DNA from 2 places in the Leifsonia sp. ZF2019 genome. Region 2 is predicted to be linked to the other one. Evidence: riboswitches for the same ligand, from Rfam matches in the RefSeq annotation. Region 2 holds a riboswitch; the other holds the start of a gene.
The links. Region 2 has a riboswitch for thiamine pyrophosphate ahead of IT072_RS09575 (ECF transporter S component). Riboswitches for the same ligand answer to the same signal wherever they lie in the genome.
Positions count from the first base shown of each region.

Region 1: linked by a shared signal. The riboswitch ahead of thiM (hydroxyethylthiazole kinase) and the one ahead of IT072_RS09575 (ECF transporter S component) in region 2 are both predicted to bind thiamine pyrophosphate.

Region 1 is NZ_CP065037.1:4,187,452-4,202,409, forward strand. Features, by position in the region: gene IT072_RS20430 (DJ-1/PfpI family protein) at 1-616, opposite strand, end outside; gene IT072_RS20435 (GlxA family transcriptional regulator) at 665-1,627, opposite strand; gene IT072_RS20440 (hypothetical protein) at 1,693-1,980, opposite strand; gene IT072_RS20445 (NAD-dependent epimerase/dehydratase family protein) at 1,977-2,816, opposite strand; gene pdxR (MocR-like pyridoxine biosynthesis transcription factor PdxR) at 2,906-4,309, shown strand; gene IT072_RS20455 (PaaI family thioesterase) at 4,275-4,763, opposite strand; gene IT072_RS20460 (bifunctional hydroxymethylpyrimidine kinase/phosphomethylpyrimidine kinase) at 4,760-6,253, opposite strand; gene thiE (thiamine phosphate synthase) at 6,250-6,897, opposite strand; gene thiM (hydroxyethylthiazole kinase) at 6,894-7,703, opposite strand; TPP riboswitch at 7,695-7,786, opposite strand; gene IT072_RS20475 (hypothetical protein) at 7,860-8,492, opposite strand; gene IT072_RS20480 (amidohydrolase family protein) at 8,489-10,084, opposite strand; gene IT072_RS20485 (amidohydrolase family protein) at 10,092-11,081, opposite strand; gene IT072_RS20490 (IclR family transcriptional regulator) at 11,107-11,913, opposite strand; gene IT072_RS20495 (amidohydrolase family protein) at 12,116-13,537, shown strand; gene IT072_RS20500 (SDR family oxidoreductase) at 13,530-14,345, opposite strand; gene IT072_RS20505 (MarR family winged helix-turn-helix transcriptional regulator) at 14,373-14,822, shown strand; gene IT072_RS20510 (alpha-galactosidase) at 14,831-14,958, opposite strand, start outside.
Region 2 is NZ_CP065037.1:1,934,459-1,949,416, reverse strand. Features, by position in the region: gene IT072_RS09605 (hypothetical protein) at 1-778, shown strand, start outside; gene IT072_RS09600 (metallopeptidase family protein) at 781-1,134, shown strand; gene IT072_RS09595 (hypothetical protein) at 1,175-1,441, opposite strand; gene IT072_RS09590 (ATP-binding protein) at 1,452-2,057, opposite strand; gene IT072_RS09585 (energy-coupling factor transporter transmembrane component T family protein) at 2,041-2,820, opposite strand; gene IT072_RS09580 (ABC transporter ATP-binding protein) at 2,817-4,343, opposite strand; gene IT072_RS09575 (ECF transporter S component) at 4,346-4,966, opposite strand; TPP riboswitch at 5,002-5,112, opposite strand; gene IT072_RS09570 (GerW family sporulation protein) at 5,159-5,485, opposite strand; gene IT072_RS09565 (endonuclease/exonuclease/phosphatase family protein) at 5,591-6,508, shown strand; gene IT072_RS09560 (hypothetical protein) at 7,208-7,483, shown strand; gene IT072_RS09555 (DNA polymerase IV) at 7,487-8,761, opposite strand; gene IT072_RS09550 (aldo/keto reductase family protein) at 8,818-9,822, shown strand; gene IT072_RS09545 (hypothetical protein) at 9,865-10,533, opposite strand; gene IT072_RS09540 (DUF1697 domain-containing protein) at 10,584-11,153, opposite strand; gene IT072_RS09535 (MFS transporter) at 11,165-12,490, opposite strand; gene IT072_RS09530 (hypothetical protein) at 12,579-12,905, opposite strand; gene IT072_RS09525 (GNAT family N-acetyltransferase) at 12,880-13,410, opposite strand; gene IT072_RS09520 (YidC/Oxa1 family membrane protein insertase) at 13,425-14,198, opposite strand; gene IT072_RS09515 (DUF6412 domain-containing protein) at 14,267-14,572, opposite strand; gene IT072_RS09510 (SDR family oxidoreductase) at 14,658-14,958, shown strand, end outside.

The sequences.
Region 1 (14,958 bases), 2.0 Mb from region 2:
CGCCCTCCTCCCAGGTTGTCCGGGGGTTCGACGACCGCAGTCCCGGGAGGTCTGACCAGAACGACGTCGCTCGCTTTCCGTCGAGCACATCCGTCGCTGCGAGCACGCGTGCGCCTGCGCACACGCCCAGCACGGCGTTCCCTCGCCGAGCGGTCCGCTCGACCAGGGCACGCAAAGGCGCCTCGTCGAGCCCCTCCGGGTCTGCCATCGCCGGGACCACGACCACCGCCGGCTCGGGGGCGATGCCGGAGAGGACGTCGCTGGCGGAGTAGTCCGGGAGCGTCGCCAGGCCGCCGGACAGCGCGACCGGCTCGCGCCGCACCGAGACGGTGTAGACGTGGAATCGCGGCGACCGAGCGAGCACCTCGTATGGTCCGAGCACGTCCGTCGCAACCGATCCGTTCGCGCCGAGGAGGACGGCGACGGGGATGCGGTCGTGGGCCACGGCAGGCGCCGAGTGAGAAAGGCGCGCTGCCGCCGCCTCCGCACCAGCCGGCACGGAGAAGTCGCGTGCCATCGTCACGGCGAATCCACCGCCGAGGAGGGCGGCGAGCGTCACGACAGCCGACACGACGCCGATCACGGCGGTCAGCACGGTGGAGACGGTTTTCGGCATGGGGGTACTCCAGAAGTCGGGGGATGTTCGAGGGTGAAGGGACCGGGTTCAGGCCGCGGTCAATCGATAGGCCGACGGCGAGACACCTTCGTGCGTGCCGAACATCCGCCGGAAGTGCCGGGGGTCGGCGTATCCGCAGGCCCGAGCGATCTCCTCGATCGTCAGCGTCGAGGCCCGCAGGAGGGTTCGGGCATGCCCGAGTCGAAGCTCGGTGTGGTATTGGGCGGGCGTGAGCCCCGTCGCCGCGACGAATGCCCGACTGAGCCCGCGCGGGGAGAGATGCGCTCGCGCGGCGAGCTCTGCGAGCGGATGATCGCCCGCCAGGTCGGAGGCGAGCGTGTCCTGCACCGCGTGCACAACCGGGTCCAGATGGTCGCGATGGGCGAGGAACGGGCTGGTCGGGGCGGACGAGCCGTTCCGACGGGTGTACACCACGAGTTCGCGAGCGACGGATGCGGCGAACGCCGGCCCGCGGTCGGCCTCGACCAACGCGAGCGCGAGGTCGATGCCCGAGGCAATTCCAGCGCTCGTGCTCACGGATCCGTCGTGCACGAACAGCACGTCATCGAGTACGCGCGCTTCGGGATACCGCTCACGCATCGCGGCGACCGCGCTCCAGTGGGTCGTGCACCGGCGCCCGTCGAGCAGGCCGGCGTCGCCCAGCACGACAGCGCCGGTGCAGACCGACGCCAGCCGGGCCCCGGCGGCATGGGCACGCCGCGTCCACTCGAGAACCTCCGGCGCGACGAGCCCCGCCGATCCCGCTCGCCGGAGGACGGTGCCGAGGTCCACGCCCGGCACGACCACCAGCGTGTTCTCGTCGGCGGCGGCCTCGGCCAGCGGCTCCAATCCGTCGAGCGCCAATCCCTGAGCACTCACGACGCGACTCGCCTCTCCGACCCAACGGAGCCGGTAGTCAGCCCCGAGCGCCGAAGCGGCCGAGAAGACCTGCGCCGGGCCGGACAGATCGAGCAGGTTGAGGTCGGGGAGGGCGATGAACAGGACTTCCACAGGACCCAGGCTAGGGCGGCGCGATCCCGCTCGGGAGGCCGGGACGAGGCAGCAAAGCGGACGGATCAGGTCAACCCGTTCGTGCTGCCCGGCCGAGACCTCGCGTCGGCCTCCCCGCCGCGCCGCGGCCGTGTGGCCCAGCCGTTCGTCGCCCACTGGATCGCCGGCAGGACGAGCCAGTTCAGTGCGGCGACGAGGATCGCGGCGTCGACCACCACGACGGCGGCGCGCGGCAGGAGGCCGCTGAGAAAGGGCGCGAGTACGAGATTGAGGACGATGCTGACCGGAAGCACCCCCGAGAAGGTGGCGACCCCTTGCCTCCAGGTGCCGGGTCGGAAGGCCGTTCGCGTCACTGCAGGAATCCCGCTCTCCAACTCGGATGGCGCAGCACGAGTCCCTGCCCTTTCGCGCGCGCGTTGCTGACCGGCCGGCTGACGTCGCCGCTCTCGCGGCGTTGCGGTGCAGGACCGTCGACGGATGCCGCGAAGACAGGCGTCCACTCGATGCCGGCCGCCGGTTCGTCGTCCACGATGTTCCATGTCCCGCTCGGCCACTCCAGAGCGAGCAGCGCCGCACGAGCGGCGTCGTCCACGTGGATGAACGACGCGGCGGTCTCGGTCGCCGGCAGGCTCCCCGCGCGCGCGGCGTCGCCGTATCGGCCGTCGGCCGCATACCAGGTTCCGGGCCCGTACAACAGGCCGAAGCGCAGGACGACGGCGTGCGGGAGCTCACGCACCGCATCCTCGAGCGCTGCGACCGCGTGGACGGTCGTACCGCGGGGCTCGGCGGCGTTCAGGTCGAGCGGTGTGTCCTCATCGGCGGCCTCGGCACCCGACGGATAGATCCACGAGATGCTCTCGGCGATCATCGTCTCCACGCGCAAGGCGTGCGCGGCGTCCACGAGGTTCCGCGTCCCCTCGACGCGGAGCCGCGCGTTGCTCGCCGAGTCGCCGGAGGCGAGGTCGGTGAGGAGATCGACGATCGCGTCGGGCCGTGCGGACGACACCGCCCCCGTCACCGCGACCGGGTCCAGCGCGTCGGCGACCACCGGGGTCGCGCCGAGCGAGCGGATCACCTCCTCACCGCGCTCGGACCTCGTCATTCCGACCACCTCGTGACCGGCGGCGAGCGCGAGTGGGAGAAACGCACGTCCGAGCACTCCGGAGGCTCCGGCGACGAAAAGCTTCATGTTCCCTCCTTCTTTCGGGCTACGCCCTCGATGCTAGGCACGACCTGGATCAGACAAGAGGGCCAGAAGGCGCCCAGTATTGTGGTCCAGTGGACCTCTTCCTCTCGCTCGATCCGTCGATTGCGAAACGTCGTGCGGTGGAGACGGCGCTGCGGCGGAGCGTCGCCCTCGGGCAGCTCCCGGTCGGCAGCCGTGTGCCGGGCACCCGGGAGCTCGCGACCGAGCTCGGCGTTGCCCGCGGGACGGTCACCGCCGCGATCGACGATCTGGTGGCCGACGGGGTACTCGTCACGCGGGAACGCGCGGGAACGTTCGTGGCCCGCGCACCCGGCGCGTCGGACGCAGCCCGCGTCGCTCCTGTCGAGCCGACGATGCGGTGGGACCTGCGCCCCGGCCGGCCCGAGGCCGGCTCCTTCCCGCTCGCGCGATGGAGCGCCGCGCTTCGCCGGGCGGCAGCGGGATGGACGCCGACGGGGGCCGACGAGGACGCGCGCGGCAGCCTGGAGCTTCGGGCTCAGCTCGCCGCCTACCTCGCGCGGGCCCGCGGCGTCGAGACGACGCCGGACTCGGTCGTCGTCTGCGCCGGTTACCGTTCCGCGACGAACGTGCTGGCGGTAGCGCTGCGCGGACAGGGAGCCGAGAGGGTCGCGATCGAGGATCCGGCGCTTCCCGCGCTGGACACGGCTTGGCGCTGGGCGGGTGTGCAGACCGTCGACCTGCCGGTGGATGCGGCCGGCGCCCGCGTCGATCTGCTCGACTCCTCGATCGATGCCGCCGTCCTGACTCCGGCGCATCAGTTCCCGCTCGGCGTCGTTCTCAGCGCCGCGCGGCGGCGCGACGTGCTCTCGTGGGCGGCTGCCTCGCGTTCCGTCGTCATCGAGGACGACTACGACGGCGAGTTCCGCTTCGATCGCCGCCCCGTGGCCGCGCTGCAGCGCTCCGCGCCGGACCGGGTGATCTACATCGGCAGTACGAGCAAATCACTCGACCCGCGACTCCGGCTCGGCTGGATGGTACTTCCTCCGGATCTCGTCGGGCCGGTCGCGGCGACGACCCTGGCGCTGACCGGCGGGGTGCCGGAGCTGGATCAGCTCGCGCTGGCCGAGCTGATCCGAAGCGGAGACTACGAGCGCCATATCCGCCGCCAGCGGCGCGAGTACGCGCGGCGTCGCGTCCTCCTCGATCAGGTGCTGGCCCAGGCCGGGTCGACCGCCACCGGCATCTCCGCCGGCCTGCAGGCGATCGTCCCCCTTCCTCCCCGGTCACACGGTGACGAGGGCGGCACCCTTCGCGCGGGCGATGCGATGCTCCACACGCTCGGCCGGTATTCCCGGACCGACGACCACCCGCCGTCGGCGGTCGTCGGGTTCGCGACACCGCCCCGCTCCCAGTTCGACGCCGCCATCCACGCTTTCGCGCGGTGGCTGCGGGAGGCGTCCGGCTCCGATGCAGCCCGGGTCATCGCCCCGTCGCCGCGTCACCACGCAGGGTGAGGATCGCGCTCGTGAAGGAGGCCACCGGCTTCCCGTCCTCACGGAGGACGTCGCACGCATAGTGACTGATGGTCCGTCCGGCGTGCGTGCACCGGGCTCGCGCGATGAGCGGCCCGGACCAGACGGGGCGGAGGAACCGCGCGTCCAGATCGAGGCTCGTGAACGATTCGCCGGCGACGATCGCCGTCGAGTGCGCGGTCCCCATCGCCGCATCCGCCAGCTCGCACAGCATCCCGCCGTGGAGTGTCCCCTGCTGGTTCCCGTGTCGCGACACGTCGGCGACGAACCGGACCTCAGCGGCACGCTCGGACACCCCGACCAGCTCGAACCCGAGCAGACGCGAGATGGGGGTGGGGTACGTCAGGTGGGTGGTGTCGTCGGGCGACAGGGTCCCGTCGATCGCGCGCTGCAGGAAGGCGAGCACCGGCAGATCACCGTCGCAGTCGCGCGTCATGCCCGCGGCGCCCCTCGGCGTGCGGCGAAGAACGCCCGCTCGTGCGCGGCGGACTCGCGGAACGCGAGCCCCATCGCGCGCCGTGTCGCCTCGTCGGAGGTCGCGGCGAGTTCTGTGACGATGCCGATCGCCCGCCGGGTGGCGTCAGCGAATGCGGGTTCGGCATAGGTGTCGAGCCACGACCGGTACGGGTGCCGCTCGTGCGAGAGAGCGTGCAGGCGCTCCCCGACGTCCTGATAGATCCAGAAGCACGGGAGGAGCGCCGCAGCGAGCACCCGGTAGTCCCCTCGGGCCGCCGTCGCGAGCAGGTGGTTCAGGTAGGCCGTCGTCACCGGGTCCGGCTCCACGGCTCGCAGTGCTTCCTCAGTCAGCCAGCTCTCGTGGAGCTGCAGCTCTCCCGCGATCGCCCCCTGCGCGCTGTCGGCCCAGAACACGAGCTCGTCCGAGGCCGGCGCGAGGCGTGCGGCATGGGCGAGCACCCGGGCGTAGTCGCGCAGGTAGAGGGCGTCCTGGGCCAGATACCCCAGGAACTCGTCGCGGGGCAGGGTCCCGTCGCCGAGCCCGCGCACGAACGGCAGGTCGTCGATGTCGGCGCGGAGGGCGCCGATCTCGTTCCACCAGGCGCTCTCGACGTCCTCCGCCGTCGGGGCCGTCGTGGTGCCCCCTCGACGCCAGAGACCGGCGAAGTGGCTGATCGGCCCATTGCCGGTGCCCACCTCGAGCTCGGACCCGTGACGAATGCTCTCGGCGAGCCACTGCTTGGATTCCGCCGCGGCTCGCACCCAGTCCCCCGTGGCGGCGACCCGGGTCGCGACCGCGGAGGACAGCGAGCACCCTGTGCCGTGCGTGTTGCGCGTGGCGATGCGCAGCCCCGGGAACTCGGTCACCGAGACAGCGCCGTCGACGGCCTCGACGAGCGCATCGGGGAGGTGCTCCCCTGTCAGGTGTCCGCCCTTGGCGAGCACCCGAACACCGTGCCGAGCGGCGACCCGACCCGCCTGCGCAAGCGCCTCCTCCCAGGAGACGGCGACGGTCGACTCCGCGAGGACCGCGAGCTCGGGGACGTTCGGTGTCACCAGGTCCACCTGCGAGACGAGTCGACGCAGCGCGTCCTCCGCATCGGCGTCGAGGAGGCGGTCGCCGCTGGTGGCGACCGCCACGGGGTCGAGCACGACCAGAGGAGGCCGCACCCGGTCGAGCCAATCGGCGACCACCCCGATCACCTCGGCGGTGCCGAGCATTCCGATCTTGACCGCGTCGATCTCCACGTCGTCGGAGACGGCATCGAGTTGCTGGGCGAGGAACGCCGGGGGAGGCACATGGACGGCACGGACGCCGTGGGTGTTCTGGGCGACGAGCGCTGTGACGACCGCCATGCCGTAACCGCCGTTCGCGGCGATGCTCTTCAGATCCGCCTGGATGCCGGCGCCGCCGGTGGGGTCGGTGCCGGCGATGCTCAGCACTCGCGGTACGACACGCTGCCGGCTCATGCGGCATCCCATGCCGTGCGCAGCTCGCGGGCCGCCTGTCCGGGGTCGGCGGACCCGCAGATCGCCGACACGACCGCCGCGCCGGCGGCGCCCGCCCGGCGCAGCGCTCCCAGATCGGCCGCGTGCACCCCTCCGATCGCGACCGCCGGGAGCGCGCTCAGGGCGACCAGCCGGGCGAACTCCTCGTGACCGAGCGGCGGCGGAGCGTCGCGTTTCGTCGCGGTCGCGTGCAGCGCGCCGATGCCGACGTAGTCGACGACGCCGGAGTCGGACGCCGCGGCCAATTGCTCCGGCGTCGAGGCGCTCAGCCCGAGGACGGCGTCGGAGCCGATGAGCCCTCGCACCGCCTCGGGCGGAAGATCGGACTGCCCCACATGGACGCCCGTGATCCGCGCTCCCGCAGCACGGGCGGCGAGGAACACGTCCACCCGGTCGTTGACGATCAGCGCGACTCGATCCGGGATCGCCTCCGAGACCCGCAGCACCGTGTCGAGGAACCCGCGGGCCGTGGCCTCCTTCTCTCGGAGCTGCACCGCCGTCACGCCGTTGGCCGCGGCGGCTCGGACCAGCTCGACGAGATCGTGACCGGCCGCTGCGGCCAGGCCGGAATCGGTGACCAGGTAGAGGGAGAGATCGCTCGTCATCGGACCACCGCCCGTGCACGCAGGATCTCAGCGTCGACCCCCGCGAGCGCGTCCAGGAACAGGGACGCGAAGGTCCCGGGCCCTCCGGCGCGCTCGGCCGCGAGCTCTGCCGCGACGTTGTAGACCGTGATCGCCGCGACCGTGGCGGCGAACCGGTCCGCCGTCACGCCCGCGAACGCGGCCATCACCGCACCCAGCGCGCACCCCCCTCCGGTGACCCGGGTCAGCAGCGCATTCCCGTTGCCCAGACGCGACTCGTCGATGCCGTCGGTCACGAGATCCACCGGCCCCGACACCGCCACCACGCCGCCGGTGGCGAGGGCGATCCGACGGGCGGCGGACGCCGCGTCCTCGACGACGTCCGTCGCGTCGACGCCGCGACCACCCGCGCCCGCCCCGTCGAACGCGATGATCTCGGAGGCGTTCCCCCGCACGACCGTCGGGCGTGCCGTCTTCAATTCTGCGGCGAGCGCCGTGCGAACCGGCAGGGCGCCGATCGCGACGGGGTCGAGCACCCACGGGGTGCCGGCGTGGGTGGCGGCCGACGCCGCCTCCCGCATCGCTTCGCGCTGCTCCGCGTTCGGAGTGCCGAGGTTGACGAGCACGCCCGACGCGATCCCGGCGAAGACGCCCGCCTCTCCCGGGATGTCCACCATGGCCGGGGCGGCGCCGAGGGCGAGCAGGACGTTGGCCGTGAAGTTCGTCACCACGGCGTTGGTGATGCATTGCACGAGCGGCGCGCGGGTGCGCACCTCCGCGTGCAGAGAGACGATGGACTCGATCTGGTTTCGTGGCGTGCGCGTCATGCGCGACATCCCTTCGCTAGTACGAACTAGAGCAGGTTCGACGGGTGTGATCTCAGCCCCGCAGGGCACCCCGTGTCACGTGTGTTGGTCTCACGCTATCGGAAGAGCCGCCGCGGTGCAGGCGCGCACGACCCGTGCTACCCCTCCGTGGGACGCCTACGGCTCAGAGAGCGTGATTCCCGAGATGGCGTCGAGTGTCGTGCGCGGGAGGAAGCTCTCGCAGTGAAGGCCCACTGTCGCGAGTTCATGGATCCAGGTCTGCCGGGTGTTCGTGCAGGTCACCGGAGACGTTCCGTCGGCGAAGGAGACGGTCGCGGCGAGGTACGGGGCGGTGCGGTCCGTCGCCCGGACCGTGATCTCGATGTTCGTCTGGTGATACGTGTCGCTGGAGACGACGGCCGTGCCGGAGACGCGGTAGTCGTCTCCGGTTCTGCCGGAGACGACATCGGCTGTCACCGTGCCGGTGGTCGCGCCGACGACAGCGACGGGGATCACCCCGGCAGCGATGGCTCCGAGTGCGGCCGCGAGCGCGCCGATGCGGAATGCCCGCGTCGCGATGCGCCCGCGCCGCGGGGATGCGCGCCCGATCACGAGGATGCCCGCGCTGAAGAGGAGCATCGTCGATGCACCCGCGATGGCCGCCCCGACGGGCTCGCCGGCGATGCCGAGCTCGGCCGACCATGCCCATGAGACGACGACGCCCACTCCGATGAGGGCCCAGCCCGCCACCCGGGTCCACCGAGCACGTGCGGTGCCGGGAGCCTTCGTCGGGGTTACGCGGGCCGTCATGCGTCCTCCTCGGATGCGAGCAGCCGGTCGATCGTCTGGTCGAGCTCGGCGGCGGTCGCGTAATGCCCGCCGTTCACGACGGCGCTGATGTCCATGAGGTTCTCCACGCTCGTGAGCGGGTCGTTGTCGAGGAGGAGGAGATCGGCCCGCATCCCCGCGTCGATGGCCCCCATGCGGTCGGAACGGCCGAGGAAGCTCGCCGGAACGGTCGTGGTCGCCCGCAGCACGTCGAGCGGCGCGAGGCCGGCGGAGGCCAGCTCCCGGAATTCGGACCGCAGGTCCTGCCCGGGATTGCCGCCCGGACCGTCCGTTCCGGTCATGATCGGCACTCCTTCTGCGTGGAGGATTCCGACGAACGTCACGGCGGTGTCGTAGTACTGGTGGTAGGCGTCTCGCCGCTGGGCGGGCAGATCGAGGAACTTCGTCCGAGTGGTCTGATAGTCCTTCCTCACCTGTGGTGAGAGCATCCTCAACCACGGGTGGTCCGTGTACTCCGGGGCGTCCATCCTGTACTCGGTGCGCAGTCGCGAGAGCGTGGGCGTCTGCCAGGTGCTGTTCTTCAGGAAGGTTCGCGCGAGATCCCGCGCGGCGCCGTCGTCGAAGGTGTTCAGCGCCTGCTGGAGCACCGGGATGTTGTCGGCCCGATCGGACAGGGCGGGGTTCAGCAGCGTCGTCGCGGTCAGCTTGGTGACAAAGGGACTCCCGAAGAGCTGTTCGGCGAACGGCACGTAGCCGAGTGCGTTCGGCAGCGCGAGAGAGGTGTCGGCCGCGGCCCGGAGCGCTGCGCGGTCGCTCGAGGTCTCGATCCAGATGTTGGCACTGGTGCCGAGGTGTTCGAGGAAGTCGTAGCCGGCGTCCGACGCCTCACCCGGACTGACCGACGGCGGCAGGTGGCCGCCGATCGTCAAACCCTGGGCGTGCGCCCAGCTCACCGCGGCGAAGAACACGTCGCGCTCCACCATGATGAGTTTGATGAAGTCGGCGCCGAGAGCCTTCTGACGGCTGATCTCGCGGCGCACCCTCCCGACGGTGGGTGAGTTGAAGGGCATCAGGATCGCCCCGGGCATCGTCAGCAGAGCGGGCGTTCGGGGCCCGAGCGAGAGCCGATTCTGCGCACGGCGCCGGAGCACCTCGTCGGGGCCGGCCATCTGCCGCATCCCGGTCGTCCCCTCACGCAGCATCGTGGCCATGAACAGTTCAGAGCGTTCCTCCTGCAGGACGTGGGTGTGCATGTTGTTGTAGCCCGGCACGGCGTACCTGCCTTCACCGTCCACGACCCGCATGCCGGAGACCGCGGGTCCGGGAAAGGCCGTCGTGGCCACGATTCTGCCGCCGCGCGTCTCGATGGACATATCGGGGCGGCGGCTCCCGTCGCGCGGATCCACGATGGTCACGTGGTCGATCCGCAACGCAGGCGCGGTCGCGTGCGGCGACTGCGGCGGAAGGTTCCCGCTCGTCAACGTGGACAGGAGAGGCCCACCCGATGCCGCGGCGGCCCCGAGACCCAGTGCGATGAAGCCGGTGGTCTTGAGGAACGTTCGGCGTGATGACGTGGCGGGCGTCTCGCGAGGGTCGTCAGGGTGCGAGGTCATGGGCTGTTCACGCTTTCTCACGGTCGGCACGGGGATGGGGGTGTCCGCTCGCGTTCAGGAGGCGTGCGGCATTGGCTCCAGCCAGCTCACGCCAGGAGGAGACGCCGCTGGGGTGGGGAGCCGTGTCGAGGGACGCGAGCTGCGCGTCGACCACGGCGGGCGGTGTCCAGCAGGAGTCGCTGCCGTACAGGATCCGGTCGGTGCCGACCAGCGACGTCAATGCGGGGATCGCGTGCGGGAACGGCGTCCCGGCCGTGTCGAACCACAGGGACGTCAGCTGCTCCCACAGGTGGAGCGCCTCGGCGTCGACGCCGACAGCGAGCGGGAGGAGGGTGGTGACCCGGTCGGCGAGGCTCCCGAGTGCCGCTCCCGAGTGCGGCACGATGACACGCATCCCCGGGTGCCGGTGGATCACTGTGGCTCGCAGCAGGTCGACGACCGTGCGGGTGGAGTCGAAGAGGAACTCCAGCAGAGGGCGTGGCAACCCCAGTCCCGTCGACTCCCACGACACCGGCGAGGTCGGGTGGATGAAGAGGATCCCTCGCCGCCGGTCGAGCTCCGCCCACAACGGCTCGAGAGCCGGATCCCCGAGGTACTGCCCGTGCGCGTTCGACTCCACCGCGATTCCGGTCGCGCCCGCCGTCATCGCCCGCGTCAGCTCCCGCAGCGCCGCGTCCACATCGGGCAGGGGAACGGAGGCGAAGCAGTCGAAGCGCCCCGGATGGTCGTCGACGTATCCGAGTGCGACGTCGTTGACGTGCTCCGCCATCGCCGCTGCTTCGGCATCCCGCCCGGCGACGAGATGCACGCCGGGCGACGAGAGCGAGAGCACCGCGCGGGCGATGCCCCGCCTGTCCATGCTCGCGAGCTGATCGCCGACATCGAAGCCCGGCCAGCCCGGCATGCCGTCGGGATGCTCGATTCCTGCGGCTCTGGCACCCGCGACATAGTCGTCCGTGACGAAGTGCGCATGGACATCGACGAGCGGCGAAGGCATGCAGGCACGGTATGTCGCCTGCCGATCAGCGGAGGGGCGACTTCCACCCAGCGGTAGGGCGCCGCGGTTCGAGAGCGCCGGAGACGGCCCTGGCCGTCACGCGCACGGCGGGCAGCAGGCCTTCCAGCACCTGCTTGTCCGCCGGTGCGACGACCGACACCGCCGCGACCACCTCACGCGCTCTCCCGAAGACGGGTGCCGCGACGGTGCCCATGCCGTCGACGGCGGAGGCGGCGAAGACTAGTGATCCCTCCTGCCGGATCGCGGCCAGCCGACGGCGGAGCTCGTCACCGGTCGGGAAGGCCAATCGTCCTGGTCCTGTCAGATCGACATCGGCGTGAGCGATCATGGCCTCTTGCACCTCACGGGGGCTGTGGGCGAGCAGGACGAGGCCGCCACCGGTTCCGTGCAGGGGCAGGCGCCCGCCGACGCGATAGGCGACGCGGCCCGCACCACGAGCGGACAGGCGTTCGATCAGCACCGCCTCGTCGCCTTCGCGGACGGTGAGGAGGACGTGCTCCTCGGTGACGGCGTGGAGGTCCTGCAGGAACGGCATGGCGATTCGTCGAATGCCCTGGCTCCTCGGAGCGAGCGCTGCGATCTCGAAAAGTCGGAGACCGACGACATACAACCCGTCGTCGCGTCGTTCGAGAGCGCCGACGCCGACGAGTGACCGGACGATCCGCAGAGCGCTGTTGATCGGCAGACCGGCACGGCCTGCGATCGCGGTCAGGGAGAGCGCTGCATGGCGCTCGTCGAACGCCGCCAGGATCGAGAACGCCCGATCCACCACCCCGGTGCGGCGGGCGACGGCTGCCGAGGGTTCCTCCATGGGAGGGAGTCTGTCATGAAAGCTCGATTACCGCTGAGTGGAATCGTCGGCCCGCCCTCCGGGGAATGAGGCCACCATTGCCATCGTCACCACGTTGGACGGCCTACGGCGCACACTCCGGCATCGGGCCCGGGTCCGCATCAGGCGGCTCGAGCACTCGCGAGCGGGATCGCTCGCCGTGGGCCCGAGGAGGGAGCACGCTTTGGCCGCGCGAACCATCATCGCTGGAGTCACCGTCGTCGACGTGCGAACCGGGGGCCTGCTGCCGGACAGCGAGCTGGTGATCAGCGACGGCCTGATCACCGCGGTGGCGCGCGCCGGCACCACCCCGCGCACGGATCACGACGACGTGCTGACGCCGGGCCCGGTCTTCGTCGTCCCCGGGTTCACGGACACGCACGCGCACGCCCTGAACCTCACCGAGCCGGACGGGACGTTGGCGCTCATGCTCGCCTTCGGGATCACGTCGTTTCGGCAGATGTCCGGCAGCTCCGACCTTCTTCGCCGGCGCGCACGGGACCAGTTGGGACTCCCGGCCGATTCTCCAGCGCTGACCGCGCTCTGCGGCGAGATCCTCTCGCCCGCGAACGCGGCGACCCCCATGGAGGCCAGAGAGACCGTGCGCTCGGAGGCGGCGGACGGCGCGGATTTCATCAAAGTCGCAGCCGTCAGCCCGGACACCCTGACCGCAGTGCAACGGGAGGCCGCCGCATGGGGTGTCCCCGTGGCCGGGCACCTTCCCGCCGGCGCTGATCCGCGAGCGGCGGCGCGTCTCGGATTCACGATCGAGCACCTGGGTCCGGGCATTCCGCTCCTGGCCGCGTGCTCCACGGACGAACAGGCTATACAGGCTCAGCTCCGGAGCGGAAGCGAGCTCCGGCTGCCGCGCCTTCCCCGGCCCGTGCTCGCGCGCATCCTGACAATGGCGCTCCCGCGCGTCGTCGTGAATCCGACGGCACGGGCGACCGACAGCTCGATCGCACTGCTTCAGCACGCCCTCGACACCTTCGACGACGGCAAGGCCCGAGAGCTCGCGCAGCTGTTCGTCCGAGAGGACACGTGGGTGACCCCCACGCTCGTCCGGCAACTGACCTCGCAGCGGGCCGACATCCCGTCCTTCCGCGACGACCCCGACCTCCGCTACGTGAAGCCGGGCACCGTGAGATTCTGGACCAGGTCCGCGGATCACTTCTCGAAGAAGTACACACCCCAGCAGCACGCGACCTTCGCGGCACAACACGACACAGAGCTTCGGCTCGTGAAGATCTTCGCCGAGGAGGGCGTTCGCATGACCACCGGCAGCGACGCCACCGGCGCCGGCTGGGTGATCGCCGGACCGTCGCTTCACCGAGAGTTCGACCTCCTCGCCGCAGCCGGGGTCGACCCGCTCCGCATTCTCCAGATGACGACGGTGGACGCCGCGAGCCTCGTCGGGCGCTCGGAGGATTCCGGCACGATCGAGGTCGGCAAGCTCGCCGACCTCGTCTTCCTCGCCCGCGACCCCCGCGAATCAGCCGCGCACCTTCATGACATCGTGGGTGTCGTCCGCCAGGGACGTCACTACGCGCCCAGCGACCTCTCGGCCCTCCGAGAGGGCGTCGCCGCGGCACGCTCCGTCACCTGATCCGGGCAGATGTGCATTCCGCGCAGGTGGACTCCCGGTAGCGGGAGACGGCGGAACGGCCGGCGGAGGCCTCGAACAGTTCGTGTTGGAGGCTGAGGAGGGAACGGAAGGCGCCGGACGCGGTGAAACCGAATCCGACCTCGTCGTGATCGCCGTCGAGGAGCGGGAACACGGCATCGCAGAACTCGTCGACGTCGGCACCGTGACGATCCTCCGTGCCGGCCAGAGCGGTGGCCACGGCCGGCGGGATGAGCTCCGCGACTCCGATCGTCGTGTCGGCCAGCGCCCATCGGAGGTTGACGGTGTAGCTGTGGAGCGCAGCCTTCGATGCACTGTAGATGGGCGCGAAGGTCTGCGGCATGTACGCACCACCGGAGGTGACGTCGACGATGAGCGAGCCGCGACCCCTGCTGAGCAGCTGAGGGATGAGGAGTCGGTTGAGGTGGATGGGGCCGTCGAGGAGGATCTCTATCTCGGCGCGGGCGGCGCTCCAGGGCTCGTCATCAGAGGCGAGGGGTACGCGACGTTGCACGCCGGCATTGTTGATGACCGTGTCCAGTTCGGGCATCGTCGTCGCGATGTACGCGGTGAGGGCTTCCCTCGCTTCGGGGGATCCGATGTCGTTCACATAGGTCTCGAGCCCGGGAACGCTTGTCGCTGCGGCCGTCAGTCGTTCCTCTCGTCGGCCCGTCACGATGACACGATCGCCTCGTTCGATGTATCGGCGAGCAAGCCCCAATCCGATGCCGTCGCTGCCCCCGGTGATGAGGACGGCGTGGCGTTGAGTCGCGTACCCTGATGTTGTCATGTACACATCATAGGGAGAGTTGTTTCCATGTCAACATCATTGAGCGTCACGGAGACCCTCCAGTGGGAGGCGTGGAAGCATGCCCAAGCCGCCGTCAGCGAAGCGGTCGAGCGGGCGATCGAGTCCGCGTCTGGCCTTTCCGGTCCGGATTTCGCGGTGCTCTCGCGCGTTGTCGAGCTGGGCGACGGCACGCTGGGGCAGAACCAGCTTGTCGCGTCGTTGGGTTGGGATCGGAGTCGGCTCTCTCGGCAGCTGACCCGTATGGCGGCGCGGGGACTCCTCGTGAGCACGGCCGCATCGGGCGGCGGGGCCCGCCGGCAGATCATCGCGACCGATGATGGCCGGGAGAGAGTGCGCCTGGCCCGGCCGGCGCACGCGCGGGCCGTCCGGGATGCGCTTCTTGAGCCCGCGTCGACAGCCGACGACTTCTGGGCCGGCGTGACGGCCCTCTCAGACGGGCACGCCAAGAAGCACTGAGGCGCTCGTCAGCGCGCGCTCTCGATCTGGTCGGCACAGGAGTGGCGATCACCCCCGGATCCCGAGACCCTTCGCAAGAGCGAGGCCGTGCTGTCGAGATCGCCGGAGAGCTCTACACCGAGTCCGACGGCGTTGA
Region 2 (14,958 bases):
TGTGCAGGCGGCCGATCTGGTCTTCCCCGACCTCGGCTACGCCTCCGCCGCACTCGAGTCGTTCGCGACCTTCGCCCGCCTCGTCGACGACGGGGTGCTCGCGCCCGCGACGCGATTCCAGGTCTCCCTCCCGACCCCGGCCGCGATCGCCGGCGCCTTCATCGTCCCCGAGGACCGGGCCGCCTTCGAGGCCGCCTACGAGCGCGCACTCCTCGGTGAGCTCGCCCGCATCGTCGACGGCATCCCGCACGAGCGTCTCGCGATCCAGTGGGACACGGCGGTCGAGTTCGCCCTGCTGGAGGGTCGCATCGAGCCGTGGTTCACCGACGTCCTCGACGGCGTCGTCGAACGGTCGATCCGCCAAGCGCGTGCCGTCCCCGACGACGTCGAGGTGGGCTTCCACCTCTGCTACGGCGACGTCGAGGAGCACCACTTCGTGCAGCCCGCCGACGCGGGCTGGCTCGCCGCCGTCACCCGCGGCATCGTCGAGGGCGCGGGCCGACGCATCAGCTGGGTCCACCTGCCCGTGCCGATCGATCGCGACGACACGGAGTTCTTCTCTCCCCTGCGCGACGTCGCCGTTCCGGAGACCACCGAGCTCTACCTCGGACTGCTGCACCACGAGGACGGCGAGGAGGGCGCCCGCCGGAGGATCGCGGCGGCGTCCACCGCGCAGGCACGATTCGGCGTCGCGACCGAGTGCGGCTTCGGGCGCGGACCGAGCGAGCGCACCACCGGCCTGCTCGACCTGCACGCCGCCGTCGCGGACGCGTGGTGACCGTGGGCCTCCCGCTCGACGCCGACGCGTTCGAGGCCCTCGTCACCGAGGAGCTCGACCAGCTGCCGGACGAAATGATCGACGGCCTCGACAACGTGGTGTTCGTGGTCGAGGACCGCCCGGAGGACGGCTCACTCGACCTCCTCGGCCTCTACGACGGTGTCGCCCTGACCGAGCGCGACTCCTACGGCTTCGGCGAGATGCCCGACCGCATCATCCTGTACCGGGAGCCGCTGCTCGCGATCTGCGAGACGGTCGACGAGCTGCGGGACGAGATCCACGTCACGCTGGTGCACGAGATCGCGCACTTCTACGGCATCGACGACGAACGCCTGCACGAGCTGGGCTGGGCGTAGCGCGTCCCGACCGGAGCCGCGCTACGACGCTCGACGGACTCTAGAGGGACTCCTCGTCCTTGTCGGCCTCGACCGGGTCGCTGTCGGGTGCATCGAAGTGGTACGTCACGTGCTTCTCGCCGTTGACCTCCCGCTCCGCGCCGGCCACGTACCAGAACAGGGACTCCAGTCCCTCGACCGCGGCGACGGCGCCGATCCGCTCGTCCACCTTGCCGTCGACCAGGTACCGGCGCTCGGCGGTGCCGACCAGCGGACCATCGGCGTACTCGACGATGTACTCGGGATCGTGTGCCTGTGATTCGCTCATGGTCTCCAGGTTAGTCCTCCGCGCTCGGCACGCGGGCCGCGCCGAGCGGCCAGTCCGTCACATCCAGACGCAGCGTCGCGGAGTCGCGGGGACGCTCGCGCCGCAGGTACGCCTCGAACTCGGCCTGCCAGCGGTCCCAGTTCTGGGCGAAGGTCTCACCGTCGCGGTCGAGTGCCCTCCGTTTGCGGAGCGTGTCGTCGGCATCGAGCCACAGGGCGAGGTCCGCCGCGGAGACGTTCGCCCGGGCCAGCGTCCCGCACCCCTCCACGATCAGCGGGTCCGCGCCGTGCACCGCGACCCGCTCCGCCGGCCGATCGCCCGCCCAGTCCCAGCGCCGCCAGTGGCCGGCACCGGTGGCGCGGAGCGGGAGGAGCAGGTCGCGACCGAGAGCGGCGCTTCCCGCGTCCAGGCCGTCCCATCCCGGATAGAGGTCGTCCATGCGCACCAGTCGGGGCCGTCCGGTAGCCGGCCACGCGCGCAGGAGGTCATCGGCGAGCGAGCTCTTGCCCGCTCCGCTCGGCCCGTCGATCAGCACGACGGGCGCACGACCGTCCGCCGCGGCGACCGCTGCGCGCACGGCGGCGTCCAGCCGCTCCCGCTCAGCGTCCCAGGACATTCCAGCTCCCGACGACGACGGCGACCGCCACCGCCGCTCCTGCGACGGCAACGGCAACCACGAGGGCCCCCCAGTCCCGCCCGCGGAACACCGACGGCCGCGCCCACGTGCGCGCCGAGGCGGACCCGAATCCCCGCGCCTCCATCGCCGTCGCCAGTTTGCTGCCGCGACGGATGGAGAGCACGAAGAGCGCGAACGATTGACCGAGCATGCGCCGCAGTGCACCGCTCTCGGCGATCCCGCGGGCGCGCCGGGCGAGGGTCAGCGCCCGCCAGTCCTCGGCGAAGAGACCCACGAGTCGGAGCCCGGCGAGCCCCCCGAGCACGAAACGCGCGGGAAGTCGCAGCAGCTGCGCCAACCCGTCGGCGAGATCGGTCGGATCGATCGTGATGAAGAGCAGGACGGCGGGCAGGCCGATGGCCAGGATGCGGAGCATCGTCGCCAGCCCCAGCAGGAGCGAGCCGTCGCTCACCTCCACAGCCCACCACTGCAGATAGACGGTGCCGGCTGTGCGGCCGTAGAGCGCGGTCGTCAGCCCGGCGAGGGGCGCCGCGATCCAGATCGGTGCCGTGCGCAGCAGCAGCACACGCGCCGGGATGCCGGAGAACGCGACGAGCACCAGCTCCAGCGCGAGCGCGACGGCGGCCGAGACCGGATCGATGGAGACCAGGAGCACCGCGGTGACGATGAGGGCGGCACCCAGCTTGGCGACGGGGTTGAGCGTCGCGAGCGGTCCGCTGCGGACGGGTTCGAGCAGGGTCACGCCGCCACCTCCCGTGCCGACCCGAGCGGAAGGTCCGTGGCGCCGATCGCGGCGATGAACTCGGTGTCGTGCGTCGCCGTCACGATCGAGTGGCCGGAGCCGCGGAGCTCGGCGATGGTGCGCACCAGCCCGCGCCACGTGTTCGCGTCCTGCCCGAACGTCGGCTCGTCGAGCACGAGCAGCCGCGGCCGGGTCGCCAGCGCTGTGCCGACCGACAGCCGTCGCTTCTGCCCGCCGGAGAGCGTGAACGGGTTGGCGTCCGCCACAGCGCTCAACGCCAGCCGGTCCAGGAGGTCGTCGACGCGGTCGCGGATCTCCCGCTCGGTGAGCCCGAGCGCTCGCGGCCCCGCCGCCAGCTCGTCGCGCACGGTGGAGGCGACCAGCTGGTGCTCCGGGTTCTGGAACACGCTGCCGATCCGGGTCAGCAGGTCGCGGGAGCGCCAGCCCTCCGGCGCCGCGCCCGCCCCGGCGGCGAGGGCCGGCTCGGCTCGCAGGGCGCCCCCGAGCACCGGCAGGAGGCCGCCCAAGGTCAAGGCCAGCGTCGACTTGCCCGCGCCGTTGCGCCCGGTGAGGGCGATCGCGGAGCCCTCGGCGAGATCGACGGACACTCGCTCGGGAAGCGCGACGACCGACGGAGAGCGACGCTCGGATCGACGTCTCCGTCGCCGACGGGCGACGGCCGGGCCGCGGCCGAAGGCCAGCTCGCGCGCGGTGAGCAGGGCTTCGCCCAGGGTCACGGTCGGCGCCTTCGGGACGATGTCGTCCGGCAGCCACACGCCCGCGCTCCGCAGAGTGCTCCCCGCGTCCGCGAGCACAGCGTCGGGATGACCGTCCGCAAGCACGCCGCCGTCCGCCGCCAGGACGATGACGCGGTCGACGAGATCGCGCCACACCGCGACGCGGTGCTCGACGACCACCAGGGTCGCGCCCGTCGCGTCCAGCGCAGCGGCGACGGCGTCCCGCACCTCGTGCACCCCGTCGGGGTCCAGGTTCGCGGTCGGCTCGTCCAGCAGGAGGAGGCCGGGACGCATCGCCAGCAGCCCGGCCAGGGCGAGACGCTGCTTCTGACCGCCCGAGAGCTGCGACGTGGGGTGGTCGAGCGGCACCGTGAGTCCGACGGCGGCCAGGGCGGCACGCACGCGCGGCCAGATCTGCTCCCGAGGGACGCCGAGGTTCTCGCACGCGAAGGCGACGTCGTCACCGACGCGCGCGAGGATCACCTGCGCGTCCGGATCCTGCAGCAGGAGGCCGGTCGTCCCGCGCGCCCGAGCAGGCTGGCGACCGTCGACCTCCATCAGCCCTTCGGACTCGCCATCGTCGTCCCCGCCGAGCACACCGGCGAGTCCGGCGAGGACCGTGCTCTTGCCCGCGCCCGAGGCCCCGAGGAGGAGCACCCGCTCACCGGGCTCGATGGTAAGCGCGAGGTCGCGGACGGCCCACGCGGACCGCCCGGAGTAACGCCAGCCCCAGCCGCCGACCCGAACGGCGGCCGGGACCGGCTGTCCCAGGGTGACGGAGGCGATGGTCAGACCCGCCCCGTCACTTCGCGCCCGGCCGCGAACCGGCTCAGGGCCCCGGTCCTGGCGAGCGCGCGGACGAGCAGCCACGACAGCAGCCCGGCGACGAGCGCTCCGGAGAGCGTCGTCGTGATGGTGTAGACGATCGCGAACTCCGGCTTGGCGCCCGGGTACCAGTACAGGAGGTCGAGGACGGACTCGGCGAGCCCGGCGCCGGCGCCGGCGAGGATGGCCGGGACGAGCTTCCAGTTCGCGTAGAGGAGGATCGCGAAGACGATCTCGGCACCGAGGCCCTGCACGAGGCCCGAGAGCAGCGTCGCGAAGCCCCACTGCGTCCCGATCAGCGCCGACACGATGGCCGCGACGAGCTCGCCGTACAGTGCGGCGCCCGGCTTGCGGACGATCAGCGCCGTGAGAACGCCGGCGAACAGCCAGGGGCCGTTGAGGAGACCCTGGAAGCCCGGCAGCACGGCGCTGACCGGTCCGGAGATCGGGTTCTGCACCTGCCCCCAAACCCAGAAGACGACGCCGGCGGCGACGGCCACGACGCTGGCGACGACGATGTCGACGACACGCCAGCGGAGGACGCGTGCGGAGCGCGTCGCGGACGGAGTGATGGTTGCGTGCACTGTTCGTGCCCTTTCGCTCGTGGAAAAGAGGGCACGGGATTCAGAGATGGCCTCCCTGCGCTGGCATGATCCAGATCAGGTTCGACGGTCGAAGCTTGGAGAAGCTTCCTCTCAGCCCGGCTCACCGGACTCCCGTGTTCGCGATCAGTCTAGTGCGACGTCACGCCGCCGGTGACGTCACCGCGTCCGCGTCTACTTCTTCAGCGCGCGGATGACGCGCGACCAGGCGTGACCGGCGACCCACACGAACGGGATCGCCACCGCCAGCAGCGTGATGAGGTTCGGCCGGAAACGCACGCCCGCCGCGTCGCTCACATAGGCGCCGAACGGGATCGCGACTCCCCCACCACCGCCCCCGCCCGGGCCTTCCTCGTCGTCGGTGCCCCCGGCCCCGAATCCGAACTGCACGGCGGCGACGGGCACGATCGTCGTGCCGTCGATGACGACGGGCTCGCCGTACACGGACTTGACGCCCGACGAGCTGACGGTCTCGGCGAGTTTGAGCGAGATGTTGGTCATGCCCTCACCGTACCCGCCGCCCTCCCAGGATGACCAGGGCGCTTCGCAGCCTCTTCCCGGCGTTCGCGGCGGCTTCTCAGCAACGGGGCCGGAATAATCGATCGGGTGCCATCGTCCCGTACCCGCCGCCGCCCCCGAGGCGTCCTCACCGGGATCGCAGCACTGGCGGTCGCCGCACTGCTGCTCTGGCACGGGATGCTCCCCGACATCGGCGGCGCCGCCTCCCTCGTCGAGTCGTTCCTGCCCTGGGCGGCCGCGCTGATCGCCGTGCTCGGCCTCTCCGCACTGTTCCGGCTGTCCCTGTTCGCCGGTCTCGGCGTCGCCACCGCGGCGGCCGTCTGGTGGTCGTTGTTCGGCACCGCGATGCTGCCGGCCGCCTCGGTCGGCGCCCCCGCCTTCACCGTCGTGAGCGAGAACATCCGCGCCGGCAACCCCGAAGCAGCGAGCATCGCCCGCGATCTGGCCGCCCGCTCCCCCGACCTGATCGCGCTCCAGGAACTCGACGCGACCACACGCTCCGCCGTCTCCGACGTGCTCGACCCCGCTTACCCGTATCGGGCCATCGTCGGCACCGTCGGTCTCTGGAGCACCCACCCGCTCTCCGGCGAGCAGCGCCTCGACCTCGGCCTCGGCTGGGACCGCGCCCTCCGCGTCGACGTCGACACCCCGGGAGGGATCACCCGCGTCTACGCTGTGCACCTCGCCTCGGTGCGCCCCGGCGAAAGCGCCACCCGCGACGAGATGCTGAAGGAGCTGAGCGGCACGATCGCCGGCGACGACGCGACCCGCCTGCTCGTGATCGGCGACTTCAACACCGCCACCACCGACCGCACGCTGGCGCCGCTCCTCACCCAACTCGGCGAGAAGCCGGACAGCGAGCTCGGACTCGGCTTCACCTGGCCCGCCTCCTTCCCCGCCGCCCGCCTCGACCACGCCCTGACCCGCGGCCTCGCCACGGTGAGCAGCGTCGTGCTCCCGGAGAACGGGAGCGACCACCGCGGGATCGAGGTGGGGTTGCGGTAGAACGTCGACGCTGTCGATTAAATCCTCCAGATCTGACATTCTTGACACACGTCATCAAAGGTGATGACCGAAAGGAATCGTCATGCCAAAACTCAGATGCTCTGTCACTGTGACCGCAGCGGCCGTGGTCGCCTTCGTCCTGTCACTGGGTCCCACACTGCCAGCAGCCGCCTCCCCCATGATCGCCACTGATGGAGAAGCCCGCCGACTGCTCGCTCAGCTCGCAGTCAGCCCCGAACCGCAGTCCACCTTCGACGCGATGTCCTCCGGAGAGCAAGCGCTCGTGCGCGCCGCGAGCGAGGTCGCAACTGTCTCAACGACAAGCGATCAGTTCGAGCGCGAGCGCGATGCTCGTTCCCGTGCGGCCTCAGGGTGCTACTCGTACACTGCCCGATCCGCCTTCTACAATTCGATCGGTCAGACCCTGGGTAGCATGTGGACGACGGGCCAGATCTGTTACAACGGAGCAACCGTCACGAGCGCGCGCTATGTCGATGGAGGAGGGTCGACATCGTTCATCGGATGGTCCTACGTCGGACGTACGAGTTCCGCCGCGGGAGTCAGCGGTGGTGGCGGATACGCGTACGGCGCATACAAGTTCCGATTCGCTCTCGTAGCCGGTTTTCAAGAACCGATCTACTGCGCTCGCGTCGTCGGCACATCCGTCGCAGCGCACGGTGACACCCGCTGTGGAATCGGGTGAGCGATGACCGCCGGCCGACGCGCACGACGATGAATCCGCGCACGGAAGGCATCGGTGCGGTCGTGGCGGTGACGCTCCTCGTCGTGGCCGCGCTCGTCGTCCCCGCGATGCTGTTCCCCATCCTCGCGAGCGTCGCTCTCATCAACGTGGTGCGCTACGCGGTGATGCTGCGGACGACAGGGAGAGCGGGGCTCCTGCTGGCACTCGCTGCGGTCAACGGTGTGCTCTTCACCGTGAGCGCGGTGGTGACACTGTTCGTGCTGCCGCTCTGAGACTCAGTCGCTCACCCAGCGCGGGTTGCGGCCGTCCTTCGACTCGTCCTCGGCCTCGCGGGAGCGGCGGACGAGGGAGGCGGGGCCGATGGTGCCGCGTCCGAAGCGGGCGCTGACGGCATCGAGGGCGCGTTCGGTCTCGCGCCACTCCTCGTCCGGGTCCCAGAGGGCGAGCGCGTCGCCGCCGGCGTCGAGGAGCTGCTCGGCGCGGACACCGATGAGACGGATCGGGGTGGCGTGCACGTCGAGGTCGAGGGCCTCGAAGATCTGCCAGGCCTCCTCGAAGAGTCGGCGGCCGACGTTGGTGGGTTCGGCGAGCGTGCGGGACCGGGTGATGGTGCGGAAGTCGGAGAAGCGGACCTTGATCGCGACGGTCCGGCCGACCAGCCCGTGGCGACGCAGACGCTCTCCCACCCGCCCGGAGAGCCGGAGGAACTCCCGGCGCAGGACGTCCGGCTCGTCGACGTCGACGCCGAACGTGTTCTCGTGGCCGACGCTCTTCTCGCGGGTCTCGGTGATGACGCGGCGGGCGTCGCGGCCGTTCGCGAGATCGTGGAGGCGGCGAGCGCCGGCCTGCCCGACGGCGCGTTCGAGCACGCTCAGCGGCGCGTCGGCGAGGTCGGCGACCGTGCGCATCCCCATCCGCTCGAGCGAGGCCTGAGTGCTGGCGCCGACGCCCCAGAGCGCGCCGACCGGCAGCGGGCGCAGGTAGGCAAGGGTATCGGCGGGCGGGATGACCAGGAGCCCGTCGGGCTTGGCGCGACCCGAGGCGAGCTTGGCCATGAACTTGGTACCGGCGACGCCGACGGAGCACGTCAGGCCGGTCTCCTCGTGGACCCGCGCCCGGATCAGCTCGGCGATGCGGCGCGGGGAGCCGAGCAGACGCCGTGCGCCGGCCACGTCGAGGAACGCCTCGTCGATGCTGAGGGGCTCCACCAGCGGGGTCACCTCGTGGAAGATCTCCATCACCCGGGCCGAGTACTCGGTGTACTTCTCGTAGTGCGGCGGCAGGATGATCGCCGTCGGGCACAGCCGTAGCGCCTGGGACATCGGCATCGCACTGCGCACGCCGAAGCGCCGGGCCTCGTAGGTCGCGCTCGTGACCACGCCTCGGCCCCCGGCGTGGCCGACGATCGCGGGCTTGCCGCGGGCGTCCGGGCGGTCGAGCAGTTCGACGGAGGCGAAGAAGGCGTCCATGTCGACGTGCAGTACGGTGGCCGTGGAGTCGTCGACCGCCGCGGTCGTCACCCGCCGGTCGCTGCCATCCGCTCGTCCCACACCCTCCAGGATGCCACCTTCCGCCGACAGCGCCGCCGACGAGTAGCGTGATCCGCATGGAATTCAGATACCTCGGCAACTCCGGGCTCAAGATCTCGGAGATCATCTACGGCAACTGGCTGACCCACGCCTCCCAGGTCGAGAACGACACCGCCGCCCGCAGCGTCCGCGCCGCTCTCGACGCCGGCATCACCACCTTCGACACGGCCGACGCCTACGCGAACACCGCGGCGGAGAAGGTGCTCGGCGACGCGCTGAAGGGCGAGCGCCGCGCGTCGCTCGAGATCTTCACCAAGGTCTACTGGCCGACCGGGCCCCAGGGGCCCAACGACGTCGGCCTCTCGCGCAAGCACATCCTGGAGTCGATCGACGGATCGCTCGAGCGTCTCGGAACCGACTATGTCGACCTCTACCAGGCTCACCGCTACGACTACGAGACACCGCTCGAGGAGACGATGCAGGCCTTCGCCGACATCGTGCGCGCGGGCAAGGCGCTCTACATCGGCGTGAGCGAGTGGTCCGCGGAGCAGCTGCGTGCCGGCCACGCCCTGGCGAAGCAGCTGGGCTTCTCGTTGATCTCGAACCAGCCGCAGTACTCCATGCTCTGGCGCGTCATCGAGAAGGAGGTCGTGCCGGCCTCGGCGGAGCTCGGCATCTCCCAGATCGTCTGGTCCCCGGTCGCGCAGGGCGTGCTCACCGGCAAGTACACGCCGGGCGAGCAGCCGCCCGCGGGCAGCCGTGCCGCCGACGAGAAGGGCGGGGCGAACGCGATCAAGAGCTTCCTGCGCGACGACGTGCTGACGGCGGTGCAGAGGCTCCGCCCGATCGCCGACGAACTCGGCATCACGATGGCGCAGCTCGCCGTGGCCTGGGTGCTGCAGAACCCCAACGTCGCGGGAGCGATCGTGGGAGCATCCCGCCCGGAACAGGTCGCCTCGAACGCGGCCGCCGCGGGCGTCCGCCTGTCGGGCGACGTGCTCGCCCGCATCGACGAGGCGATCGGAGACGTGGCCGAGACCGACCCCGCGCAGACGATCTCGCCGGCCACGCGCCCCGCCTGAGCGGACCGGCGACCGGATCCGGTCCGGCCGCCGGTGCCCGCCTCAGACGAGCGCGGACACCAGCGGCCGGAACCAGTCGCGGAACGCGCCCGAGTCATCGCGCAGGCTGGCGCTGACGACCACCGTGTGCGGCCCGACGATCCAGGCGCCGGAGCTCGACAGGGGCAGCACGTCGATGTCGAGCCGGAAGTACCCGGCCTGGCGCCGCAGCTCGTGCTCGCGCTCGCGCACCACGTCGACGATGTCGGCTGCCCGCCGAGCATGGTTCAGCAGGCTCGCCTGCACGTACTCGGCGTGGCGTTCGTGAGCCCACGTCGACGCGACGTCGTAGTGCTCGATGACGACGTCCTGCAGTTCGAGGGCGCGGTCGAAGGCCTCGAAGTGCGGCGGGCGGAGCATCCCGCCCGCCGGGCGCCGCTCGCGGTCGACGGCGACCTCGAACCAGGCGCGCCACTGCTCGGCGAGCGGGTCTTCTCCGGGCACTCCCGGTACACGGCGCGCGCTCCGGCCGTGCCCGCCGCCGAGCGACGGATGCACGGGATGCGAGCCGGTGTTCGCCCGGAGAACCGGCGCGAGGGCCGGGGTCAGCCGCGGCAGCACCGGATCCCCCGCCGCGCCGAGGCCGGCGAGATCGCGCACGGCGAGGGCCATCAGCAGGTCCCAGGGACAGTCCTCGGTGACCTGCCATCGAAGCGTGCCCTCGACGAACATGCCGTCATTGTAGGATCGCCCGCCTCGCCGGAACAGAGGCCGCCTCGGTCTCAGGCCCGCCGATCGAGCTCGGCGAGGAGCCGAGCCACCGTGCGCTGGTTGCGGGTCGTCGCCAGCGGGCCCACCGCTCGCCAGAAGGCTGCGGGGACGACCGACTTCGACACGCCGAGCGGACACCACTGGTACAGCGCACGGTCACCCGCGACGATCCGTTCCGGCGCCGTCGCCTCCTCCGACGGGAGTTCGAGATCGTCCGGGAGGTCGTGGTCGAGGAAGGTCACCACCAACCGCGAGTCGTCGGCGGCGATGCGCGTGAGCGGGTTGGCGGCGGCAACGTCGCGGAAGCGCCGCTCGGTCAGGAGGAGCACGCGCGCCCGAACTCCGGAACGGGCATGCAGCGCCGTCTCGACGGCGGCGGCGGTGTCCGCGGAGGGCGCGGACGTCGTCGAGAACACGACGTTGCCGCTCTGGAGGAGCGTCGTCACGTCGGCGAGCCCCGCGTCCTCGAAAGCCCCCGAGAGCTCACTCTTCGACACACGCGCCGCGCCGCCGACGTTGATCCCCCGGACCAGACCCACACCCAGCATCGTGCTCCTCACCGTCGTCGGTCCCTCCAGCATCGCACGTCGCCTCAGGAGGCCGCGCCCACCGCCGCAGACGCTGCGTGGGCCGAGCGCCCGCGCAGCGCGAACAGGGAACCGGCCGCGACGAGCGCGCTGAGGATGTAGAGCGCACCGACCGGCCACGTCGCGCCGCCCGCTGCGAGCACGAGCCACGCTGCGAAGGCGGGCGCCGGCCCCGCGACGAGGGCCGCAGTGGGCTCGCGCACCAGGACCACACCGGTCAGACGGTGCTGCGGCTCGAACAACGCGGTCAGGATCGCGCCCTGCACCGCATACATCGAGGCCAGCCCGAGGCTGATCCCGACGACCATCACCCCCATGATGACGATCGGGTCGCCGGTGGCGAGGAGGCCGAACACCGCCACCCCGAACAGGACGAACACACCGGACCCGAAGAGCCAGACCCGGCCGCGGCCGAGGCGGTCGCCGAGCCAGCCGAACAGCGGAACGGTTCCGATCGCGAGCGCCGACGACACGAGGTTCGCCGTGAGCCCGATCCCGGCGGGGAGCCCGAGCGGGCCGGTGAGGTACGAGAGCAGGTACACCTGCGTCAACGACGAGAACGCCAGATACGGTCCGTTCAGGCCGAACCCGATCAGGATCTCGCGCCACTGGGTGCGGATCGCCTCCCAGACGGGGAGCCGTGTGGTGCGCTTCTCCGTCGCCAGCCGCTGGAACTCCTCGGTCTCGCGGATGCCGACGCGGATCCACATCCCGATCGCCAGGGTGACGACGCTCGCCAGGAACGGCACCCGCCAGCCCCACGTCAGCAGCGACTCCTCGGGCAGCGTCGCGATGACCGCGAACACTCCGGTCGCCAGCACGATGCCCGCGAAGACGCCCATTCCGGGCAGCGAGACGCGCAGTCCGTAGCGACGGCGGTCACCGCTCTCCGCCATCATCACCAGAGCGCCGACGTATTCGGCGCCGGCCCCCATCCCCTGCAGCACCCGGCAGCCGCCGAGGAGGATCGGCGCCCACACCCCGATCGCACCGTACGTCGGCAGCAGACCGATCGCGACGGTCGCGGCACCCATGAGGATCAGGGTGCCGACGAGCATGGGCTTGCGTCCGAACCGATCGCCGAAGTGGCTGAAGAGCAGGCCTCCGACGGGGCGGCCGAGGTACCCGACGGCGAACGTCAGGAGCGAGCTGATGACCTGGGTGGCCGGGTCCTGCCCGGGGAAGAACAGCGGCCCGAAGACCAGGGCCGCCGCGAGCCCGTAGAGGGTGAAGTCGTAATACTCCACGGTGCTGCCGATGATCCCGGCGACGGCGGTACGGCGGAGGTTGCGGCTCTCCTCGCGCGTGTCGGTGGCGTGGTCGTTCGTCACGTCATCTCCTTCGATGTTGCGTATGCAGGATCATAACGGATCCTATAGGCGACATCCAATATCAATGAGAGATGGCGTCGACGGAAGATCAGTCACCGACGGGTTCGGCCGCGACGAGGCGGGAGGCGGGCATCGTCGCCGTCTCCACGGGGCCGCGTCCGTCGCGCCGATACTGCGGCTCGCCGAACGCGACCACCCACGTCGTCAGGCGGTCGGCGGGGAGGGACACGCTGCGCAGGCTCCGCTCCCCCGGTGCGACGATCACGCCCGTCGGCTCGCCGACCCAGTCGTCGCCGGCGGGCGGATCGCTCTCGCGCACGTAGACCTGCACCCCGACGCCGAGGGCGCCGGCACCGCCCCCGGCGCCGCCCTCCGACTCGTCGCGACCGTCAGTCCTCCTGCTGCGTCTCCACATTCGATAAGCATCCCATCACGAGCGTGTCGACCCATTCGCCGTCCCACCGGAGGGCGTCGCGCCGCCGGCCCTCGAGCTCGAATCCGGCCTTCTCGTAGGCCCGCTGCGCGCGGGGGTTGAAGGCGTAGACCTCCAGCTCGACCCGGTGCAGGCCGAGCGTGGTGAAGGCGTGCGCGAGCACCGCGCGGGTTGCCTCGGTCCCGTAGCCCGCTCCGAACCAGCGCGGCGCGCCGAGAGCGATGCGGAATCCGGCGGAGCGGTTGTCGGCGTCCGGATCGTTGAGAACGACCTCGCCGATGTGCTCGTCGTCGCCCGCGCGGAGGATCGCCCAGTCCGCCCGGTCGTCGCGCGCGGAGAGTCCGGCGAGCCACGCGGCGACGCCGTCGCGGGTGAAGGAGGCGTGGGTGCCCGTGAGGCGGAGCACCTCCGGATCCTGGAGCGCGACCCAGGTCCCCTCGAGGTGTTCGGGGCCGAGCGGGACGAGGCGCAGACGCTCCGTCGTCAACTCGGGGACAGGGGTCAGTGCGACGTCGATGGCGTGGCCGTCCCCTCCGGTCGACGGCGCGCGGGGTCGAGAAGGCGACGCAGCAGCCAGCGTTCCGCGACGGTCCACGCCGTCGAGGTCAGAATGTACACGGCCGCCGCCAGCGGGACGAACGCCGCGAAGACCACCGTGACGTAGGGCAGGAAGGACAGCGCGCGCACCATCCCCGACGGCGCGGCGCTCCCTTCGGGCTGCGGGAGGGCGAGCACGCGGCGGGAGACTGTCGTCACGACCGCGATGAGTGCCAGCACGGCGAGGTAGACACCCATCGCCGGCCAGACCGGTCCCGCTCCCGTCAGTCCCAGGAAGCTCGTGCCGAGCGGGGCCCCGAACGCGCGTTCCCCCAGCAGTTCGTTCGGGTGTCCGGCGATGGTCGCGTGCGTGAAGACCGCGTACACGAGGGAGATGACCGGGATCTGCGCCAGCAGCGGGAGCATCCCGGCGAAGGGCGACGTGCGCTCCCTCCGATAGAGCTCCACGGTCGCCTGTGCGAGCTTCTCGCGGTCGGCCCCGTGCTTCTTCTGGAGGGCGGCGAGCTGCGGCGCCAACCGGCGGCGCACATACTCCGCGCGCACCTGGCTGACACCGACGGGGAGGAGGATCGCGCGGACGAGCATCGTGAGCACGATGATCGCGACGATGCCGGCCGCAGTGCCGGCGAAGGGTTCGACGGCGTCGGAGACGCCGGTGACGAGGCGGTACGCCCCGTCGAGGAGGGCCGCGACGGGCGGCCAGGAGAAGAGGTCCATGGGTGTGTTTCCCTGCTGTCGGACGGACGTGGAGTCGTCTGGCCGAGTGCAGGGGCAGCACGCCCCGACTACACGGCCGGCAGGAGGGATCCCGGCGCTCGCGGGCGCGGGCGCCCGTCGGTGTCGGGGTGGGAGGCGCTCTCGACGCGCGCGGCCACCTCGGGCTCGGCGGGCCGGGACCAGACCGTGCGCCCGCGCAGCGAGGCGGCGAGGGCGGCGACGGAACGCAGCGACGTGGCGGCGACGGCCGCGACCAGGCCGATGGCGCCCGCCACTCCGGCGGCGGCGATGATGCCCGCCGGGCCGCTCACGCTCCACGAGACGCCCAGGGCCGACGCGACGAGATGCGCGAGGAGCTCCAGGACGGCCGACATGTGACGACGCTAACAAAATCCCGCGCGGATGTCTGTGCACGTTCGCCGTGAGCGCACCCCGCCGGAGAGGGAGCAAGATGGAGTCATGTCTCGAGTAGCGATCGTCGGTGCCCACGGAAAAGTCGCCCAGCAGCTCATGCGGGTGCTCTACGACCAGGGGGACGACTTCGTCGGGGTCGTGCGCAACGACGAACACGCGGAGGACGTGTACCGACTCGGGGGCAACGGCGTGCTGGTCGACATCGAGACCGCCGACGTCGACGCGCTCGCTGCGGCCTTCGAGGGCTGCGACGCGGTCGTGTTCTCGGCCGGCGCGGGAGGCGGCTCGGGCGTCGAGCGCAAGCGCACGGTGGACTACCTCGGCTCCGTGAAGTCGGCGGAGGCCG